Regions from separate parts of the Sphingomonas sp. CFBP 13733 genome, predicted to be linked through region 3. Evidence: riboswitches for the same ligand, from Rfam matches in the RefSeq annotation. Region 3 holds a riboswitch; each other region holds the start of a gene.
The links. Region 3 has a riboswitch for cobalamin ahead of IFT71_RS15035 (HoxN/HupN/NixA family nickel/cobalt transporter). Riboswitches for the same ligand answer to the same signal wherever they lie in the genome.

Region 1 (5,145 bases), on a different contig from region 3:
CGGCGGCAAGGGTATGCGCCGCGTCGATGCGTCCGCCGACTTTGTCGACGCGCTCGCTTCGTGCCAGCGTGAGGCCTCTGCGTCGTTCGGCAATACCGACGTGCTGATCGAGAAATATATCCTCTCGCCGCGGCATATCGAGGTGCAGGTGTTCGGCGACCGTCAAGGCAACGTCGTCCATTTGTTCGAACGCGACTGTTCGTTGCAGCGCCGGCATCAGAAGGTGATCGAGGAGGCCCCGGCGCCCGGCATGGGTGATGCGACGCGCGCGGCGATCTGCGCGGCGGCGGTGCGTGCTGCGCAGGCCGTGAACTATGTCGGCGCGGGTACGATCGAGTTCATCGCCGATGCGAGCGAAGGCCTGCGCGCCGATCGGATCTGGTTCATGGAAATGAACACCCGGTTGCAGGTCGAGCATCCCGTCACCGAGGAAATTACCGGACAGGACCTTGTCGAGTGGCAGCTGCGGATTGCCAGCGGCGAGGCGTTGCCGCTGCAGCAGCATCATCTTGCGATCCGCGGCTGGGCGATCGAGGCGCGGCTCTATGCGGAGGATCCCGCCAAGGGGTTCCTGCCGTCGATCGGGCGGCTCGAGGCGTTCGATTTGGGTGATGCGACGCGGGTCGATACGGGTGTCGAACAGGGGGCGGACATCTCGTCCTATTACGACCCGATGATCGCCAAGGTGATTGCCTGGGGCGACACGCGTGAAGCTGCGCGTGAGACGTTGGCGAAGGCGCTGGACAAGGCGGTCGTCTGGCCGGTCCGGTCGAATGCGGGGTTTCTCGTCCAGGCACTCGATCACCAGGATTTCGTCGCCGCAACGCTAGATACCGGGCTGATTGCGCGCGAGGGGGCGGCGCTGATGCCCCCGGCGCAGCCCAGCGAGGAAGCACTGATCGACGCCGCGCGCACGCTCGTACGCGCCGAGCCGATGGCGGGTTTTCGTCTCAACGCGGCCCCTTTGAAGGCCGCGCGGTTCCTGCTCGACGACGACGCGGTGACGATCGATCTCGACGGTCGCGGCGTCGATGCACCGGTCGATGCCACCCTCGTTTCCGATGCCGGGCAGACCTGGCAGTTGCGGCCTTGGCGTGCGTCTGGCGCGGCGATGGGGGCGGCAGCGGACGGCGCTATCTTGTCACCGATGCCGGGACGGATCATCGCGGTCGACGTGGCGGCCGGGGACCGTGTCGCAAAGGGGCAGAAGCTCGTGACGCTGGAGGCGATGAAGATGGAGCATTCGCTCGTCGCGCCGTTCGACGGGACGGTTGCCGAACTGACCGCGATCGAAGGCGGGCAGGTGAGCGATGGCATGGTGCTCGCGCGTATCGAGAAGGATGACTGATGGCCGGCCGCTATTTCGACCGATGGGCAGTCGGCGACCGGATCGTCCATGAGATCCGCCGCACCGTCACGGAGACGGACAACCTCCTGTTTTCGACGATGACGCACAATCCGCAGCCGCTGCACCTCGATGCGGAGGCGGCGAAGGCGAGTGAATTCGGCCAGATCCTCGTCAACGGCACCTTCACCTTCGCGCTGATGGTCGGCCTGTCGGTCAGCGACACGACGCTCGGGACGCTCGTCGCCAATCTCGGTTACGACAAGCTCGTGCATCCGAAACCCGTCTTCATCGGCGACACGATGCGCGCCGAGACCGAGGTCGCCGAGCTTAAGCCCAGCCGGTCACGCCCGAACGCCGGGATCGTCACATTCATGCACCAGCTGATCAACCAGCGTGACGAGATCGTCTGTCAGTGCCTCCGCTCGGCACTGCTGCTGCGGACGCCGGCATGAGGTTGCGCTCGCTGCTGTTCGTGCCCGCAGACCGGCCCGAGCGTTTTGCGAAGGCCGCGGCGAGCGGGGCGGATGCCATCATCCTCGATCTGGAGGACTCGGTCGCGCTGTCCCGCAAGGCCGTTGCCCGCGAGGCGGTCCGGGCCACGTTGCAGGACCACACCGACGTCGTGCGGATGGTGCGGATCAATCCCGTCGACTCCGGGTGGCTGGACGACGATCTCGCTGCCGCGAGGGACGCCGATGCGATCATGCTGCCCAAGGCGACGGGACCCGCGACCGTCCTCGCGCTGGTCGAGGCTTATGGCGATGACTGTCCGCCGATCCTGCCAATCGCGACCGAAGTGCCCGCCGCGATCTTCACACTGGGCGAATATGCGCGGGTCAACGACCGGTTATGTGGCCTGACCTGGGGCGCAGAGGACCTGCCCGCGGCGATCGGCGCGGCGACCAGTCGTGAGGACGACGGGTCCTATACCGAACCCTATAAGCTCGTCCGATCGCTGCTGCTGTTCGGCGCGCATGCGGCGGACGTCGCGGCGATCGAGACGGTCTATCCTGCAATCGCGGACATTGACGGGCTGGCAGCCTATGCCGCGCGCGGCAGCCGTGACGGCTTTACCGGCATGATGGCGATTCATCCGTCGCAAGTCGCCACGATCAACGCCGCGTTCACGCCGGATGCGGCGACCGTTGCACATGCGCACGCCGTCGTCGCTGCGTTTGCAGCGGCTCCCGAGGCGGGCGCGCTGCAGCTCGATGGGCGGATGATCGATGCGCCGCACTTACGTCAGGCGCGGGCGATCCTCGCGCGACTCTAGGCCCATTGGCGGCAGGAATTTTCTGCGCTACCGTCGCCCTGCGAAACCGGTGAAGGCCGGGGTCGCAGATCGCGTCGGTGCCCCTCGGGGCTTCAAAGGGAATGCGGTGCGGGAGGCGGTCCTCCTCATGCCGCGGCTGTCCCTGCAACTGTAAGCGGTGAGTGCGGTGCGCATGTCCCTTCATCATGGGGGGGCGACCACTAGGCCTGAGCGTAAGCGCAGGGCTCGGGAAGGTCGCGTACCGGGCGTCGACCCGCGAGCCAGGAGACCTGCCGGCGCTCGGTCGCTCTTGCCATGGTCCAGGGGATGACCGCGGCACGGTACTCCGTCTGAGCGACGAACCATGCGGCGGGGGCCGCATCGGCGCGCGTGGCGGGTGCGGTTCGGCGTACACCCCAAGCGTTGCGCCGGCTGTCCGTGGCATCGGACGGCAGGCCCCGGCCGGTCGCTCGTGACGCCGGGGGTATCGTTTCATGACCAGAGTTTTCGTTTCGCTTGCGGCGCTCGCGACCGCCACGGCCTTTGCATCGCCGACCGCGGCCGAGCCCGATCCGGTTACTGCGGCGACGGGCGAGGCGGCAGCGGGCGCCGCCGAGCTGGTGATCACCGCATCGCGATCGGGGGACGCGGTTCCCGCCGATCAGCTCGGAGCGTCGGTGACGGTGCTCGACGCCGCCACGCTCGACCAGCGGCAGACCCGGATCGTGTCCGACGTGCTGCGCGACGTCCCCGGACTGGCGGTCAGCCGGACCGGCGCGGTCGGGGGGACGACGCAGGTCCGGATCCGCGGATCGGAGGGCAATCACGTGCTCGTGCTGATCGACGGGATCGAAGTGTCCGATCCCTATCAGGGCGAATATGACTTCGGCACGCTGATTGCCGACGAGGCGGCACGGGTCGAGGTGCTGCGCGGCCAGCAATCGGCGCTGTACGGGTCCGACGCGATCGGCGGCGTCATCCAGTATCTCACGCTCAGCGGCGCGGAGGCCCCGGGCGTATCGCTGCGGGCCGAGGGGGGATCGTTCGGCACGTTTTCGGGCGGCGCCCGGGTCGCGGGCGTGGCGGGCAATCTCGATTACGCGCTATCGAGCTCGACCTACCTCACCGACGGCACGCCGACCGCGCGGGGCGGATCGCGCGACATCGGCGCGAAGAGCGTCGGCGCGACGGGCAAGCTCAGCTGGTCGCCGACCGACACGCTGAAGGTCACGGGCGTCGGGCGCTATAGCTATACCGATGCCGACAGCAACGACACGGCATTGAGCGGCCCGCAGTTCGGCACGATCGTCGATACGCCAGGCGCGCGCAGCACGGTCGAGGCATATTACGGGCTGGTTCGCGCCGAACTCGCGCTGGCGGATGGCCGCTGGACGAATGCGCTCAGCGGCCAGTTTGCCGATACGACACGCCGGGCGCTGGTCGACGATGCCTTGAGCTTCGGCAACAAGGGACGCCGGTACAAGGGATCGTTCGAAAGCGCCTTCCGGTTCGGCACCGATCGCATCCGGCATCGGCTGACCGCCGCAGTCGATGTCGAGCGTGAGGAATTTCAGACGCTTAGTCCGGTCCCTTCGGAGTTCGTCTTCACAGGGCGGCGGCACACCGACAATGTCGGGATCGTCGGACAGTATGACGTCGTGATCGACGACGCGCTAGCGATCGGCGGATCGGTGCGGCGCGACGAGAATAACCGGTTCGACGACACCACCACCTACCGCGCGCAGGCGAGCTATCGCTTTGCGACCGGAACGCGGGTGCGCGGCGCCTACGGGACGGGCGTGAAGAACCCCGGCTACTTCGATCTCTTCGGCTATTCGGACGGTCGTTATATCGGCAACCCCAACCTCAAGCCGGAAAAGTCAAAGGGGTGGGAAGCCGGGGTCGAACAGGCTTTCGGGGGGGATCGTGCGACGATCGGCGCGACCTATTTCGACAGTCGGCTGACGAACGAGATCTTTACCACCTATCCCGCCCCCGACTTCGTCGCAACGCCCGGCAACCGCGATACGCGATCGACGCAGCACGGCGTCGAGGTGTTTGCCACAGCGCAGCCGATTGCGCAGTTGCGCTTCGACCTCGCCTATACCTATCTGAAGGCGCGCGAGGACGGGGGCGTGGAGATCCGGCGCCCCAACCATATCGGCAGCGTCAACATGACCGCGTTCAGCCGCGACCAGCGCGCCTCGGCAACGCTCACCGTCAGGTATAACGGCAGGCAGCAGGACGACGCCTATACCGATCCGAGCTATGTCCCTGTCCGCGTTTCGCTCCAGGAATATGTCCTCGTCAACCTGAACACGGCGTACAAGCTGACGCCCCGGCTATCGGTCTTCGGTCGGGTCGAAAACCTGTTCGACGAGCGGTACGAGGAGGTGTTCAGCTATGTCGGTCAGGGTCGCGGTGCCTATGCCGGCGTGAAGGCAGCATTCTGATGCGGAGCGAGGCGGAGCACACGGCGCGGATGGCCAAGAAGAAGGTCGTCCAGGACAAGATCGTCGCGGCCAAGACGATCGAAAAGGGCCTG
Region 2 (5,145 bases), on a different contig from region 3:
ACGAATTCGATCCCCGCGCCGTGGCAATCCCCCGATACGCCCCCGACCCGCCGGATGAGCCACCAGCCGAATAGCGCGATCAGTGCAGGGGCCCCTGCAACGGCATGCACAGGCACCCCTAAACACCCTGTTACGCACCCCCAAAAGACCAGATCGTGCACCCTGATCTTCCCTGCCACCATCCCTCCCAGCCCGCCCTCCCGCAGCAGCGGCACCCACCGCGCCCAGCACAACGGCCCGATCCGCGCGAGCATCGGGACGACGATCACGACCGCCCATCCCTGACTCGAAACGGCATGCAATAAGACAAGTTTTGCAATAAGTTGCAGCGCGATCATCACAACGCCGAAGCTGCCGATATGCGGATCCGCCATCACCGCGATCAGCCGGTCGCGATTGCCATGCGCGGCACCCAGCCCGTCTGCCAGATCTGCCAGCCCATCCAGGTGCAAAGCCCCTGTAATCGCTACCCAAATTACCAGCGCGGCGAGCGCACCGGTCCACGGATCGACCTGCGCGCCGACCCACCCCGCCGCCGCGACGACCACCCCGATGCACGCCCCGACGACCGGATACCACCGGATCGCCGCAGCAAAATCCTCAGCGTCCGCAGCAACTTGCGGCACCGGCACGCGCGTCAGGAAGCCGAAGGCGACGATCAGCCGCTTCACGAAACCGGATCCGTCTGCAGCGCCACGATCTGCGCCGTCCGGTCCGGCCAGATCCGCAATGTAATCAACGCCGCATAGGGCAAATCGAACGCCCAGAGCTCGCGCGACCCGAACCCGCACAGTGATTTCAGCGCCGCCCGGATCGCCCCGCCATGTGTCACGATCAATGAGGTTTCAGGTGTAAGGTCTTCGATCGCATCGGTAATTCTCGCGACCAGATCGCTCCACCGTTCCCCACCCGGTGGCGGTGCACCGTCCGGATCGTCCCAAAACCGCTGCAACGCCGCAGCTTCGATCTCCGCCGTAGCCAGCCCGTCCCAATCCCCGAAATCCAGCTCCCGCCACCGCGCATCAGTCGTCGGAGCCAGCCCCCGCTCCCGCCCGATCGCATCCGCGATAGCCTGCGATCGCCTGAGATCAGAACAGACGATCTGCTTGAAACTCAGCGGTTTTACCCGCGCGAAACAGGCCACCAGCCCCTCCGCCGTGACCGGACTATCGGTCCGCCCCAGCATCCGCCCGGTCAGTTTAGGCGCGCCATGGCGCAGCAGGTGGAGCAGAAACGGCCCACTCACGCCACCGACACCCCCGCCTCGGCAAACGTCGCCATCCCGTCATGCGCCGCCAACGCCGACCGAATCACTCCCACCGCAACCGCCGCCCCGCTTCCCTCCCCCAGCCGCATCCCAAGTCTCAGTAAAGGCTCGAGTTTCAGCGCTTGAAGCAATCGCTCATGCCCCGGCTCGGCCGAACAATGCCCGGCAATGCAATGCTCTGTGATGCCGGGATACGCCGCCGCAATCGGCGCGATCGCCGCCGACGAGATGAATCCGTCCAGCACCACCGGCACCCCCGCCAGCCGCGCCGCCACCACCGCGCCAGCGATCGCGACGATTTCACGCCCCCCCACGCGCCGCAACGTCTCGAACGGCGTACGCGGGCAATCATCATGCCGCGCAATCCCCGCCTCGACCACCGCAATTTTCCGCGCGATTCCCGCCACATCAACCCCCGTCCCCGGCCCAACCCAGTCCGCGGCGGTTCCGCCGTAACTGCGCAGACACAGTGCTGCGGCCGACGTAGAATTCCCGATTCCCATCTCCCCCACGACAAGCATGTCGAGCCCCGGCACGACGACGTCGGCGCCAATGTTGAGTGCGACGAGACACGCGGTTTCGTCCATCGCCGATGCCGTCGTGAAATCCGCCGTAGGGGTTTCCAGATCGATGTCGGCGATGATCAGCTCGAGCCCGACGGCATCCGCCAGCGCATTGATGGCCGCGCCCCCATGGCGGAAATTCTCGACCATCTGTGCGGTCACGGAAACCGGGAAAGCGCTGACCCCGTGCACCGCAACGCCGTGATTTCCCGCGAAAATTGCCACCCTCGCGCGCTCGAACCGCGGCCGCTCGCGCCCCTGCCAGCCCGCCATGAAGACTGCGAGGTCTTCAAGTCGGCCGAGTGATCCGGGCGGCTTGGTCAACTGTGCTTGCCGCAGCGATGCGGCCCCTCGCGCGGCTTCGTCTGCCGCAGGAAGGGCCTCCAGCGCCGCCTCGAACGCCGCGACCGTCGGGAAAAGCGTCACTGCGCGACATAGCCGGCGGGGGGCGTCCGGGTGATGAAATGCCCCTTGATCCCGGCCGGCCACTGGCGGAACGGCACCTGCCCCTCCGCACTCTCCGCATGCAGCACGGCATAATCGAGGATCGCGCGCGCCGCCTCCTCATCCGGGGTAAAGCGCCCCAGAACATAGCCGATTTTTGCCGGGCCGCGGACATGGATAGTGCAGAAATCCTGACAGGCGAACAGGCACGGCATCGCCTGGACCGCAATCCCGGCATAGCGCGGATCACTCGCCTGGACCGCCTGCAACGCCGCGACGAGTCTCGCACCGCCGCGCATGCCCTCGGCATCGTCCTTCGCATCGGTGGACGCGCGGCAGGTGCTGCAGGCGACGACGGCCGCACCGTCTTCGGCGGGAACCAGTAGATTTGGCATTGAAACCCCATGACATACGCGCCCGCGGCACAGGCCGCAGGCTGGTTATGTCGTCGCGCGGGTTTACCCCCGTCCGCTCGGCGCACCCTGGCCGGACGAAAGACGACTGCGACGGGCAGGTCTCCTGGCTCACGGGTCACAGCCCTTCGCGCCGCCTTCTCGGGACCGGGATCCCAATGGCATGATGGCACGATGGCTCGCCGCTTACAGTTGCAGGGGCAGCCGGGGTTCTCCCGTTCCCTTTTCATCCCCGTCGCCGGGGAACCTGTCGCGGTCAGAGGGATAGGCCGGGCGAGCGGCCCGGGTCAATCGCCCTGCGCGCTGTCACGCGTCAGCGGTACCACGACCGGTACGCCCTCGATCGATCCGAACCACGCCCGAACACCATAGGTTTCACGCAGCCGCGCCGGCGTCAGCACTGCCGACGGCGCGCCGTGGGCGACGAGCCGGCCCGCGTCTAGCACGAGGATGCGATCGCAATAGCGTGCGGCGAGCCCCAGATCATGCAGGACGGCGATCACCAGGACACCCCGCGCGGCCTGCGCCCGCAGGATCTCCATGACTGCGATCTGATGCGCGGGATCGAGCGACGCGAGTGGCTCGTCGACGATCAGCGCCGGCGCCTCCACCGCGAGCGCCCTTGCCAGCAGGACGCGGGCCCGCTCGCCCCCCGAAATCTCGGTCGCGACACGCGCCGCAAGCATGGTCACGTCCGCCGCTGCCATCGCACGGGCAATCGCATCACGATCCTGCTGAGAAATGCGCGACAACGGTGCGAGATGGGGCAAGCGGCCCAGCGCGACGAGACGTTCGACGCTCAGCGGCCAATGAAGACTTTGACCCTGCGGCAGATACGCGACCGTCCGCGCAATCTCACGTCGCGAGCGCTCCGCCAGCGGAACCCCGTCGAGCAGGATATCTCCCGTAGCGGGAACCAGCCCGAGAAGCGCCTGGACCAGCGTCGATTTGCCCGCCCCATTGGGGCCGACGATCCCGATGAGCGCGCCGCCCTCTGCCGAGAAACTGACATCGTCGACCACGACCCGCCCTGCACGGCGGACGCTGAGGCGGTCCGCGGTGAGGGCTACCATAGCCGCCGCTCGCGCATCAGGTGGACGAGGAACACCGGCACGCCGAGAAACGCGGTGACGACCCCGAGCTTGAGTTCGTTCGACGTCGGGATCACCCGGACCAGCACGTCGGCAAAGGTGAGCAATGCGGCCCCGCCCAGTGCGGAGGGAAGCAGGATCGCCGACGGCGAACGATCGGTCATCGGCCGGACGAGATGCGGGACGATCAGGCCGATGAACCCGATCGCGCCCGATACCGCGACCGCCCCGCCGACCCCGATCGCCACCCCGACCAGCAACCGCATGAGCGTCCGACGCAGATCGACGCCTAGCGCGCGTGCGCCATCCTCGCCGAGCGTCAGCGCGTCGAGCGCATGGCCGTCCCAGGCGACCAGCACCATGCCGAGCGCGATACAGGGCAGCGCCAGCGCGACATGGCTGAACGACCGGTCTTCGAGCGACCCGAGCAACCAGGTCATGATCTCCATCGCTGCAAATGGGTTGGGGGACAGGTTCAGCGCCAGACTGACCCCCGCGACCGCCAGGGTACCGACCGCAATCCCCGCGAGGATCAGCGACAAGGCGCTTTGCGACCCGGCCGCCAGCACGAACAGCAACCCCAGCGCCGCGAACGCCCCGGCGATCGCCACGATCGGCAGCATCGCCGGATGAAGCTCCGCCAGCCCGAAATACAGCGCGATCACCGCGCCCAGCGATGCGCCGTTCGACGCGCCCAGAACCGATGGCTCGGCCAGCGGATTGCGCAGGAATCCCTGCAGCGCAGCACCCGAAAGCCCCAGCATCGCGCCGACCGCCAGCCCGAGGATCGCGCGCGGCAGACGAAGTTCGAACAGGATCGCGCGTTCGATCGGATCGCCCTGCCCGCTGAGCGCCCGCACGACATGCGCCAGCGGGATCGCCGCACTTCCCACCGCGACCGACGCAGCGCCGGCCAGCAGCGCAAGCAGCGTGAGGCCACCGACCAATCGCGCACGCGTCACGCGTTCCATAGTGCCAGATCCCACCGCATCCGTTTCCGCCTAGCGCATAAGCGGCCGCTGCGGCAGGGCTTTGCGCATGCGCGGACGCCGTCTCCTGACCATCCTGATCATCGCTGCCGCCGGTGCACCTGCTCCGGCGGCAGCGCCTCGACCGCCGGCGCGTATCGTTTCGCTTAACCTATGCGCTGACCAGTATCTTCTGGCGCTGGCCGACCCCGCGCAGATCGTCGCGCTCACCCGGTTCGCGCGCGATCCGAACATGTCCGCAGCCGCCAACGCCGCGCGTACCATGCCAGTCAGCCGTGGCAGCGCCGAAGACGTGCTGATGCTCCGCCCCGATCTCGTGATCGCATCGCCGTTCCGACGCCAGACGGTCGCCGCCGTGCTTGCCGGACGGCACGTCGC
Region 3 (5,145 bases):
TCACGAACGCCACTGCCGGTTGCGTGGCGGTGATGACCGCCAGCGCCACCCGGCATTCGTCAGTCGTAGCGGCGCAGGATACCCGACAGCTTGCCCTGAACCCGGACCTGTGCGGGCGCATAACGCTGCGGGTCATAGGCGCGGTTGGCCGGGTCGAGCCGGACCATTGCGCCTTCGCGGCGGAAATATTTCAGCGTCGCTTCGCTGTCCTCGATCAGCGCGACCACGATTTCGCCGTCGCGGGCGATCTCGGTACGGCGGATCAGCGCATAATCGCCGTCGAGGATGCCGGCTTCGACCATCGAGTCCCCCGAAACCTCCAGCGCATAATGCTCGCCGGTGCCGAGCAATGCGGCCGGAACGGCCAGCATCGAACTGCCTTCAAAGGCTTCGATCGGGACGCCGGCGGCGATCCGGCCGTGCAGCGGGATCTCGACGACGTCGTTCGCCGCGATGCGGGCGGGCGACGCGGGCGTGGCGCTGGCCGTGTCCGGCGCAGATACGGTGCCGGCCGATGCCGCAGCCGCCTTCGGCCCCGACTTCGCCGCAGTCTGTGCGATTGCAGCCTCGGGACGCTCGGGCATTCGCAGCACTTCGAGCGCGCGCGCCCGGTTGGGCAGGCGCCGGATGAAGTTGCGCTCTTCAAGCGCGCTGATCAGACGGTGCACGCCCGATTTCGATTTCAGGTCGAGCGCGTCCTTCATCTCCTCGAACGAGGGCGACACGCCCGTCTCGGCGAGGCGGTCATTGATGAAGCAGACAAGCTCGTGCTGCTTGCGCGTGAGCATAACGGTTCTCCGTCCGGAACAGACGAGGAACTTCTATGGAACACTTGCAGCTTCGTCAAGCGGTGACGTCACGCGATGACGAGGATTTCCGCCGAGTCGCCCGCCCTCGCCGCCGGCGCGTCGCCATCGCGGATGATCAGGCAGGACGAGCGGGCGAGCGTCAGCAGCATCGAGCTGTCCTGGATGGTCGAGGCATAGGCGCGGCCGTCGCGCAGTTCGGCGCGCATATAGTCGGTCCGCGACTGGTTGGGCGGAAGATCCTCGCCGAGCAGCGCGTGCGTCGTCTGCGGCAGGGGATCGCGCGCGCCGAGCATGTGCGCGACGACGGGGCGGACGAAGAGGATGGCGGTGACGAAGGCGGAGACGGGATTGCCAGGTAGGCCGAGCAGCATCGTCCGCCCGAGCGCGCCCGCCATCATCGGCTTGCCCGGGCGCAGCGCGATCCGCCAGAAGTCGATTGCCCCGCCAGCCGCCTCGATCGCGGGGCGGACGAGGTCGTGATCGCCGACCGACGCGCCCCCCGTGGTCACCAGTAGATCGGCATCGACCCCGGCAAAGGCGTCACGCAGCGTGTCGAGCCTATCAGGCAATATCCCCAGATCGACGATGTCGACGGGCAGATCGGCAAGCATCGCGGCGAGCATGATGCCGTTCGATTCCGGCAGCGGGACGGGATCGTTCGTCGAGCCGGGCGGGACGAGTTCGTCGCCCGTCGCGGCGACCGCGACGCGCAGCCGGCGGCCGACCGACAGCGCGCCGTGCCCGCCGGTCGCAGCGACCGCGATGCGCGCGGGCGTCAGCCGATCGCCGGCCGCGATCAGCCGCGTGCCGATCGCGAAGTCGAGCCCCTTGCGGCGTGTGTTGCGGCCTTCAAAGGCGGGGCCTTCGCCGTCGAGCATCAGCCGGTCGCCGTCGCGCGCGGCCTCTTCCTGAACAAGGACGGTATCAGCGCCGGGCGGCATCGCCGCGCCGGTGAAGATGCGCGTCGCCTCGCCCGGGGCGAGCGTGCCGGCGAAGGGGCGGCCGGCCGCGCTCTCGCCGATGACGGTCCAGGGGCCGGGCAGATCGGCGTAGCGGATCGCATAGCCGTCCATCGCCGAAAGGTCGGTCGCAGGCTGGGTGCGGCGGGCGAGAATGTCCTCCGCCGCCCAGCGACCCATCGCGGAGCGCAGCGGCACGGTTTCGGCCGGCACGCGCGATGCCATGGCGAAGAGGCGGGACTGGGCTTCGGCGACGGGGACGAGAGGGCGCATGCGGGCTCCGTTCAGCGGGGCGATGAAGGTCTGCGCTGCTCGCACGAATGCCGCGGGGCGGAAAGCGGGCAACGCCGCGACCGGCAGGACACCGGTCGGTTATGCGATCAACGTACGAGGTAAGGCAGACGTTGCGGTGAGATGGGACGACATGCCCTGCGTTGCGTCGCGCGCAAATCCTGTCGTCAGCGCAGGCAAAACGCGCTAGCCCTGTGGCGCAGGTCCGACGCAAGCCGGATCCGCACAGATCGCGTCGGTGCCCCTCGGGGCTTGAATGGGAATGCGGTGCGGGGTTTGCCCCAAGACCGCAGCTGTCCCTGCAACTGTAAGCGGCGAGCGACACGCACGCGCCCCCTGCGACGGGGGCAGCCACTGGGCCGATGGCCTGGGAAGGTGTGCGTCGAGCCTTGACCCGTGAGCCAGGAGACCTGCCGGCGTCTGGTCGCTCTTGTCCCGGTCCAGGGGGTGGCCGAGGCACGGTGAACGCCGTCTGAGCGACGACCATGCGGCGGGGGCCGCATCGGCGACGCATGCCGGCCGCTCAGGGCGTCCGGTCGGCGCGCGTCCCGGTCGTTCGCGGCAGGCCCCCGTCCTCGTCGGACGCCGGGGATGTGCCAATGACCAAGATCATGACCGGGCGGACCGCCGGTCGTTCGACGCGACACCGGATCGGCTGGATGTTCGCGATGCTGGTGGCGGCCAATATCGCCGCCTGGGGATGGGCGTTCGCGCTGTTCCAGGCGCAGCCGCTGATGCTGGGCACCGCGATGCTCGCCTGGGGGCTGGGGCTGCGGCATGCGGTCGACGCGGATCATATCGCGGCGATCGACAATGTGACGCGCAAGCTGATGCAGGACGGGCAACGGCCGATCGGGGTCGGCTTCTGGTTCGCGGTCGGTCATTCGGCGATCGTCCTGATCGCCGCGGTCGGAATCGCGCTGACCGCGAGCGCGCTGGCGCAGTTCGAGGCGTTCAAGCAGGCGGGCGGGGTGATCGCGACGCTGGTCTCCGCGCTGTTCCTGTTCACGATCGCGGCGATGAACCTGATCATCCTGCGATCGGTGTGGCGGACCTTCGGCCATGTCCGCGGCGGCGGGCGTTATGTCGAGGAGGATCTCGACCTGCTGCTCGGCAATCGCGGGCTGCTCGCGCGGCTGTTCCGGCCGATGTTCCGGCTGGTCACGCGCAGCTGGCACATGGCGCCGCTCGGCTTCCTGTTCGGGCTGGGGTTCGACACCGCGACCGAAGTCGCGATTCTCGGCCTGTCGGCGAGCCAGGCAGCGGACGGGCTGTCGATCGGCACGGTGCTGGTGCTGCCGGTGCTGTTCGCGACGGGCATGGCGCTGGTCGACAGTGCCGACGGGGTGGTGATGCTCGGCGCGTATGAATGGGCGTTCGTGAAGCCGATCCGCAAGCTCTATTACAACATCACGATCACGCTGATCTCGGCGATCGTCGCGATCGCGATCGGCGGAATCGAGACGCTCGCGCTGCTGGCATCGAAGCTGGGCCTGAGCGGGGGCGTGTGGGACGTCGCTTCGGCGCTGGGTGAGAATTTCAACGGGCTGGGCTTTGCGATCATCGCGCTGTTCGTGGCGTGCTGGGTGCTGAGTTTCGCGATCTACCGGTGGAAGCGGTTCGACGAGATCGAGGTGGTGCGGGGGTAACGAGCAGCGTCGTCATCCCGGGCTCGACCCGGGACCCAGGGCCAGGCAGCGCATTACGCGTAGCTCTGGGTCCTGACTTTCGTCAGGATGACGGAGGTCAGGTGCATTGGCACAGTCGCCAAACTCCTCTAAACCCAACCCCGAGGTTTGGTTCTACCGAACCTCAACAGATCGCGCCGGTGCCCTTCGGGGCTTGAATGGGAATGCGGTGCGGGAGCTTTGCCTCCCAATGCCGCGGCTGTCCCTGCAACTGTAAGCGGTGAGCGAGACGCACAGGCCCCCGATGCGGGGGCAGCCACTGGGTCACGAGACCTGGGAAGGCGTGCATCGAGCTTCGACCCGCGAGCCAGGAGACCTGCCAGCGTCATGGTCGCTCTTGCCTTGATCCAGGGGATGGTCGCGGCACGGTACTCCGTCTGAGCGACGAACGCGTGCGGCCGTCAGGTCGTGCGCGCGTGTGGCTGCGGGCGTGCGTCCGTCCGTGGCTGTCGTTCCGACGCCCGGAGAGTATCGCATGACCGACCCCCAGCCGACCCTGGCCAAGATTCCCGTTACCATCGTCACCGGGTTTCTCGGCGCGGGCAAGACCACGCTGATCAGCCACCTAATCCGCAACGCCGGGGGCCGGCGGCTCGCGGTGATCGTCAACGAATTCGGCACGCTCGGCATCGACGGCGATATCTTGAAGGGGTGCGCAATCCCCGATTGCCCGGCCGAGAATGTCGTCGAGCTCGCCAATGGCTGTATCTGCTGCACCGTCGCGGACGATTTCATCCCGACCGTCGAGACGTTGCTCGCGCTCGACCCGCGGCCCGACCATATCCTGATCGAGACGTCGGGGCTCGCCCTGCCCAAGCCTTTGCTCAAGGCGTTTGACTGGCCCGCGATCCGGTCGCGGATCACGGTCGACGGGGTGATCGCGCTGGCCGATGCGGAAGCGGTCGCCGCGGGACGGTTCGCGCCCGACCTCGCCGCGATCGAGGCGCAGCGTCGCGCCGATCCGAGCGTCGATCACGAGACGCCGCTCGCCGAGGTGTTCGAGGACCAGCTTGCCTGTGCCGACCTGGTGCTGCTGACCAAGGCGGATCTGGCGGGCGAGGCGGGGGTCACCGCGGCGCGCGCGGTGATCGCGGCGGAGTCCGCGCGTGCGTTGCCAGTGATCGCGCTGACCGACGGGGTGATCGATCCGCGCGTCGTGCTGGGGCTGAACGCGGCGGCGGAGGACGATATCGCGGCGCGGCCGTCGCATCATGATGGCGCGGACGATCACGAGCATGACGATTTCGACAGCATGATCGTCGACCTCGGCGAGATCGCGGACCCGGCGGCGCTCGCCGCGCGGATCGAGACGCTGGCGCGCGACGCCGACATCCTGCGCGTGAAGGGCTATGCCGCGGTGACGGGCAAGCCGATGCGGCTGCTGGTGCAGGCGGTCGG

Region 1: it holds a riboswitch for cobalamin, as region 3 does, so the genes downstream of both, IFT71_RS03150 (TonB-dependent receptor plug domain-containing protein) here and IFT71_RS15035 (HoxN/HupN/NixA family nickel/cobalt transporter) in region 3, are expected to answer to the same signal.
Region 2: it holds a riboswitch for cobalamin, as region 3 does, so the genes downstream of both, IFT71_RS03125 (DUF1636 domain-containing protein) here and IFT71_RS15035 (HoxN/HupN/NixA family nickel/cobalt transporter) in region 3, are expected to answer to the same signal.

What each region holds. Positions count from the first base shown of each region.
Region 1 covers NZ_JACYUP010000001.1:737,849-742,993, reverse strand. The annotation lists gene IFT71_RS03165 (acetyl/propionyl/methylcrotonyl-CoA carboxylase subunit alpha) at 1-1,348, shown strand, start outside; gene IFT71_RS03160 (MaoC family dehydratase) at 1,348-1,800, shown strand; gene IFT71_RS03155 (HpcH/HpaI aldolase/citrate lyase family protein) at 1,797-2,621, shown strand; cobalamin riboswitch at 2,680-2,912, shown strand; gene IFT71_RS03150 (TonB-dependent receptor plug domain-containing protein) at 3,095-5,053, shown strand; gene cobO (cob(I)yrinic acid a,c-diamide adenosyltransferase) at 5,053-5,145, shown strand, end outside.
Region 2 covers NZ_JACYUP010000001.1:731,681-736,825, forward strand. The annotation lists gene cobS (adenosylcobinamide-GDP ribazoletransferase) at 1-671, opposite strand, end outside; gene IFT71_RS03115 (histidine phosphatase family protein) at 668-1,246, opposite strand; gene cobT (nicotinate-nucleotide--dimethylbenzimidazole phosphoribosyltransferase) at 1,243-2,256, opposite strand; gene IFT71_RS03125 (DUF1636 domain-containing protein) at 2,253-2,669, opposite strand; cobalamin riboswitch at 2,767-2,953, opposite strand; gene IFT71_RS03130 (ABC transporter ATP-binding protein) at 2,975-3,760, opposite strand; gene IFT71_RS03135 (FecCD family ABC transporter permease) at 3,754-4,749, opposite strand; gene IFT71_RS03140 (ABC transporter substrate-binding protein) at 4,817-5,145, shown strand, end outside.
Region 3 covers NZ_JACYUP010000004.1:536,741-541,885, forward strand. The annotation lists gene lexA (transcriptional repressor LexA) at 60-788, opposite strand; gene IFT71_RS15030 (molybdopterin molybdotransferase MoeA) at 857-2,041, opposite strand; cobalamin riboswitch at 2,279-2,491, shown strand; gene IFT71_RS15035 (HoxN/HupN/NixA family nickel/cobalt transporter) at 2,671-3,708, shown strand; cobalamin riboswitch at 3,869-4,085, shown strand; gene cobW (cobalamin biosynthesis protein CobW) at 4,223-5,145, shown strand, end outside.